Regions from separate parts of the Ohtaekwangia sp. genome, predicted to be linked through region 1. Evidence: riboswitches for the same ligand, from Rfam matches in the RefSeq annotation. Region 1 holds a riboswitch; the other holds the start of a gene.
The links. Region 1 has a riboswitch for S-adenosylmethionine ahead of V7Q33_RS17950 (hypothetical protein). Riboswitches for the same ligand answer to the same signal wherever they lie in the genome.
Positions count from the first base shown of each region.

Region 2: it holds a riboswitch for S-adenosylmethionine, as region 1 does, so the genes downstream of both, metH (methionine synthase) here and V7Q33_RS17950 (hypothetical protein) in region 1, are expected to answer to the same signal.

Region 1 is NZ_DAIQRQ010000052.1:8,132-11,335, forward strand. It holds gene V7Q33_RS17945 (YeiH family protein) at 1-959, shown strand, start outside; SAM riboswitch class I at 1,217-1,324, shown strand; gene V7Q33_RS17950 (hypothetical protein) at 1,613-2,551, shown strand; gene V7Q33_RS17955 (SusC/RagA family TonB-linked outer membrane protein) at 2,641-3,204, shown strand, end outside.
Region 2 is NZ_DAIQRQ010000003.1:122,994-126,197, forward strand. It holds gene V7Q33_RS02570 (Ppx/GppA phosphatase family protein) at 1-550, opposite strand, end outside; SAM riboswitch class I at 1,018-1,138, shown strand; partial or broken gene metH (methionine synthase) at 1,191-3,204, shown strand, end outside.

The DNA.
Region 1 (3,204 bases):
TGGCAGGGAACAGCACTATTAAGTCGCTGAATCTTGAAGCTGTCATTTTTAGTCTTTCCATAGGCCTGCTCATTAGCAATGCCACAACACTCCCTGATTGGTTTCGAAGTACACTCTCTACCGAGTTATTTGTCAAGATTGGTCTTGTCTTATTGGGTACCGGTGTAATTTTCACAGATATACTCAAAGCCGGTGGTCTGGGGTTAATACAGGCGCTGGCTGTTGTACTGAGTGTATGGTATTTTGCATACTGGATCTGTCGCAAGCTGAAGCTTGATGAAGAACTTACCATGATGATCTCCAGTGCCGTTTCCATTTGCGGTGTATCGGCTGCTATTGCTACGGCCGGTGCCATACAAGGCGACTCCAAAAAACTCTCGTATGTTATTTCGCTGGTACTTATTGTGGCTATACCCATGATGATCGTGATGCCCTATATCGCCAGCTACTTTCATTTTTCGCAGGAAGTTACCGGTGCCTGGCTGGGTGGTAGCATCGACACCACGGGAGCGGTGGTTGCTTCGGGATCGTTAGTAGGCGACACGGCACTAAAGGTCAGTACGATAGTAAAATTTTCGCAGAATGTATTGTTGGGGGTGGCAGCCTTTGCCATTAGTATATATTGGACGTATACCAACAAAACACAAGCCGATGGCAGTGTAACCAAACCTACACTCGGTGTTATCTGGGAGCGCTTTCCTAAATTTGTGCTGGGATTTGTCGCTGCCTCCCTCCTCTTCTCGTTCATACTGAAAGCCGACACAGTAACCGTTGTAAAAGACAGTTTAAAAAGCATTCAGACGTTGTGGTTCGCCCTCGCTTTTACCAGTATTGGCTTGGAAACAAAATTTTCTGATCTTTTTAACGAAGACAGCAAAAAACCACTTTATGCTTTCCTGATCGCGCAGGGATTCAATATTGTTATCACACTCATTATTGCATTTTTACTATTCAGCTGACAGCATAGCGTGTAGCATTTTCCACAAGTCAATCGCCTGCAAACGCTATATATAGCTTTGAGCACTCTTATATATATAGATCCCACAAACGAGCTGTTTTCATAATTGCTGCCCTAACAACAGTTAGACATCTATATCCTCCTATTAAAAAATTAACACGAAATAGAAGAAAATAAATCGTTGAGCCTTGCATATATAATACCGCCAACATACTTTTGTCTATCGAATTAGTAGACAAATCAATTCCCACCAGATTGATTTTATAGCGAAGAAGGGAGAGAACAGGCTCTGTGAACTTCTGGCAACCAGTCATCCACCAAAGACAAGGTGCTCAAGCCTGCCAATAAAGTTTGGAACTATAAAATCAACCCCATGAAAACGAACAGTTTTTCAACCAGGGCATTCTCTGTTGCGAGATATGCCGCTTCCTTTACACGCTACCACGGTAGTTGTTGCTGTTGTTGTTCCATGTGCTGAGCATATACTATATCTGCGCTCGCAAACCCTTATCATTCGATAAGCACTCATTAACGCTATATGGTTCCGGATACACCGGTCTTAAGGATTTTTTGGTGGAATTTCTTTAAGGCCCGGTGTATACCGTAGCCGCCAATTTCCGGTTGTTTCATTTACCATTTCATTTATAAAAAGACATGAAATCTTTCATTTCCGTATTGATAGTTTATTTCCTGCTGCTCATAGCCAGTGCGAGTGTAGCCCAGGAAACACAGAAAAGCAAAGTGGTGATCACCGGTGTGCGCTTCGCATATCCGCTGGTAGAAAAGTGGATCAAAGACTATAAAACAGTCAATCCTTCTGCAGATATAGTTATCGAGACACGTACTACAACCGATCCGGCCAAGTATGACCTGCTGATCGAAGCATACGAAGCAGAAAAGTCGTTTAAAGATAGTCGCGATTATCTTTACATTGGCCGCTACGCTTTGCTGCCCGTGGCCAACGCGTTTTCCGCTTTCGCCAAGGTATATCATGATAAAGGATTGACAGCCCCGCTGATCAAGCAACTATATTTTCACGACATCCTGGCTGATAAGGATAAGAAGCAGGAAATAAAAGTACCCTATACTATTTACACGCGGCTGCAAAAAGCGGGCGCACCGGTTACGTTCGCACATTACTTTGGTTATGAACAGCAAAACATTTCCGGTAAAGCTATTGCCGGTGCGGATGAGCATTTGATCAAAGCCTTGCTGAAAGATACTACCGGTGTATCGTATGGCACACTCGGACTTCTTTACGATGCAAAAACACGTAAGCCTGCAGCAGGTTTATCCATACTTCCCATCGACCTTGACGATAATGGCCGTGTGAGTGACAGCGAAAAAATATTCGATGACCTTGATGCCGTAATCACACGCCTCGAAAGCGATGAAAAAATCAAAAATATACCGGTAGAGTATCTGCATCTGTCGCTTAGCAAAGTAAATACAAACGCGGAGGCGTTGAAATTTTTACTCTGGGTGATCGACAACAGCCAGAACGATCTTCATGCGTTCGGATACCTGAAGCCGGAGCTCAAGCGCTTCGAGATTGAGAAGGAAAAATTCGAACAACGCGCAGCCGCCCAATAACAGCAACCGGATTTAACAAACTATACTAACAAACAACCTCGCAGCACTCAGAATCGAGCGCTGCATGGTAATCCTTTAACCTTTTAAAAATGAAAAGAATTTTACTGACCACATTCGTCTCGGTTATACTCTCCGGATTTGCCTATGCACAGGAGAAGTTGACCGGGTCTGTTAAAGATGCAGCGGGAGATCCTTTACCCGGTGCTACCATCGTATTGAAAGGATCATCTTCGTATGCTATATCGGATACAGAAGGAAACTTTGAGTTTACACCACCCAAAGAATTTCCGTTTACACTACAGGTAAACCTGGTAGGCTATAAACAACAGGAAGTAGAAATATATGAACTGACCGGCGAACCTACGGACGTTACCCTGCAAATTGAAAATGTGCTGGATGAGATCGTAGTAATCGGTTATGGAGAACAAAAACGAAAAGATATTACCGGCTCTGTTGCTTCTGTCTCGCCTGAGCTGAAAGCCCAGCCGGTGGCTTCGGTGGAACGCTTGCTGCAGGGTGCCGTGGCAGGTGCTGTTGTAACACAAACTTCCGGGCAACCCGGTGGTGGTGTGAGCGTGCAGATACGCGGTAACAATTCTATTACCGCGGGTAGTGAACCGCTATATGTAATTGACGGATTTCCCATCAACAAT
Region 2 (3,204 bases), on a different contig from region 1:
TGATCCAATGCTCCATGTCTTGCCACATGAGGGGAGAATCAATTTGCTCGAGTACACGTACTGATCCAATCTTGAAAGAGCGGGTTTTTATTTTTTTGCCGCCAGCGTACAAGTTTAACTCGGTACTGCCACCACCCACATCAATATGGAGATATGTTTCGTCTGTGAGGTATGAGCTGATGGCCCGATTGATTAGCTCAGCTTCACGGTTGCCATCGATGATGTTGATGGTGATGCCAAATTCCTCCTGTATCTGGTCGGCTAATTCACTTCCGTTATCAGATTCGCGCATAGCCGAGGTTGCGCAGAACATATAGCTGTCTACCTCATAAAGTTCCAACAACAATTTGTAAGCTTTCATAAGCTTCTTGAACTTGCTGATGCTTTTATCACTGATGCGCTGAGTAGTGAACACATCGTGTCCCAAACGAAGCGGAAAGCGTATGTATTCCAGTTTTTTAAATACCGGGTGTGTTTTATCGTTCGTCAGTACAGTAGAAACCTGAAAGCGTATAGCGTTGGAACCGATGTCGATGGCGGCAATTTTCATTCGGCGCGGAGTATAGATGCTGGATAAAGTACAGATAGCGGAGCCGTTAACACAAACGAGAGGTTACAAATACCCGTGGAATATTGGTTCATGGCTGAGGTACAATTTGGTATTGCAAAGATCATGAAATGATTCGTTCGAGATGCAATCTGCAAAGTTAAATTTCAATAAACGTTTGCGGGAAATGGCAACAGGTTTTGGGCCGCCTGCTGAAAGAATGGGTTACACGTTAACTGTTACAGGTTAACCGTTATAAACTCCACCAAGTAACAGTTAACTTGGTAACCTTAACTATTCGTTAACTGATGTTCCTTGTTCGTTATTAAAATTTCACATCGTTACCTTGTTAATTGTTTTCCACTACACGAAAGCCATCTTCGATTAACGTGTAACAGATAACGGCTAACGCATCGCAGCTCGCAGCTTTAAAGTTTTGTAGTTTCCTTCCTATTCATTTTATTTGTGCTTGCTTATCCAGAAAGACTGAGGGACTGGGCCCGATGACGTCTTAGCATCCTATTCCGGAAGGAATGTTGTGCTAAATCCCTTTCACTACAAATACTTGACTTGTGGTGGAAAAGATAAGTAAACCCACCTTACGGGCTCTCTGGATAGCGAATATCAAATTATGGAGGGCTTTATGAAAATCGAAGACATTTTGAAAGAACGTATCCTCGTAATCGATGGTGCTATGGGTACGATGATTCAGCGGTATAAGCTGGAAGAAGAAGACTTTCGCGGTGAGCGTTTTAAAAACCATCCGTCTCCGCTGAAAGGAAATAACGATGTTCTTTCTATCACGCGTCCGGACATTATTAAAGAAATACATCGTCAATACCTGGAAGCAGGTGCGGATATACTCGAAACCAACACGTTTAGTGGTACAACCATTGCCCAGGCCGATTATCATCTGGAAGATGCGGTATATGACCTGAACTATTACTCTGCAAAGATTGCCAAAGAAGTTGCAGATGAGTATACCAAAAAAGATCCGTCCAAGCCGCGATTTGTGGCCGGTGCTATGGGGCCTACCAACAAGACGGCTTCACTTTCTCCGGATGTAAATAACCCGGGCTATAGAGCGATTACGTTCGATGAGCTTGCCCTTGCATTCAAGCAACAGGCAAAAGGTCTTATAGACGGAGGCGCAGATATACTGCTGCTGGAAACGATTATTGACACACTTAATGTGAAGGCTGCCCTGTTCGCGATACAGGAGTTGTTTGATGAAATTGGCAAGACGTTACCCGTGATGGTGTCAGGAACGATTACCGATGCAAGTGGAAGAACATTATCCGGGCAAACTACAGAAGCGTTCCTTGTGTCTGTATCGCATGTGCCATTGTTAAGTATAGGATTGAACTGCGCGCTTGGTGCGAGCCAGTTGAGACCGTATCTACAGGTGTTGAATGAGAAGGCGCCATTCTTTGTGAGCGCGTATCCAAATGCAGGGCTTCCCAATGAGTTTGGACATTACGATCAAACCCCCGAAGAGATGGGTTCGCAGGTTGAAGTATTTCTCAAGGAAGGATTGATCAATATTGTAGGTGGTTGCTGCGGCACTACACCCGATCATATTAAACTCATAGCATCCATAGCTGCTAAATATAAACCACGACTAATACAGACTTCAGTAGCAGAAACTGTAAACTGATAGTCATATATATACAAAAAAATCATCCGATATATAGTCGAAAGCTAACCTCGAATAATAAAGCAACATCCTGCGAAAGCAGGCTTTGATAATTGACCCACCCATGGATTACAGATTGAAATTAAGTGGCCTTGAAGCAATAGAAATTACACCGCAGTCGAATTTTGTTAACATTGGAGAACGAACGAATGTAACAGGTTCGGCAAAGTTTCTGAAGCTGATTAAGGAAGATAAATTTGAAGAAGCATTGGAAGTAGCACTCGACCAGGTGAGGGGTGGAGCGCAGGTGATTGATGTGAACATGGATGAGGGGATGCTCGACTCCAAAGCAGCCATGGTCAAGTATCTGAACTTAATGGCTTCTGAACCGGAGATTGCAGTTATACCCGTAATGGTCGATTCATCCAAGTGGGAGGTGATCGAAGCCGGATTGAAATGCCTGCAAGGTAAAGGCATTGTAAACTCCATCAGCTTAAAATCAGGAGAAGAAGAATTTATTCGTCAGGCAAAGCTGGTGAAGCGCTATGGAGCTGCTGTAGTAGTGATGGCATTCGATGAACAGGGACAAGCCGATACATACGAACGAAGAATATCGATTTGCAAGCGCGCCTATGATATCATGGTGAACGTAGTAAAGTTCCCTCCGGAGGATATCATTTTCGATCCGAATATATTTCCGGTAGCTACCGGTATAGAAGAGCACCGTAACTACGCACTTGATTTTTTTCGTGCTACCAAATGGATACGCGAAAATTTACCGGGTGCACATGTGAGTGGTGGTGTAAGCAACGTGTCGTTCAGCTTTCGAGGAAATCAGAAAGTGCGCGAAGCAATGCACTCTGCCTTCCTGTATCATGCTATAAAAAATGGTATGGACATGGGTATTGTAAACCCAACGATGCTGGAAGTATACGATGAGATCGACAAAGAGCTGCTGGAGCGTGTAGAAGATGTCCTGCTGAATCGCAGAGACGATGCCACCGAGCGCCTGCTGGAGTTT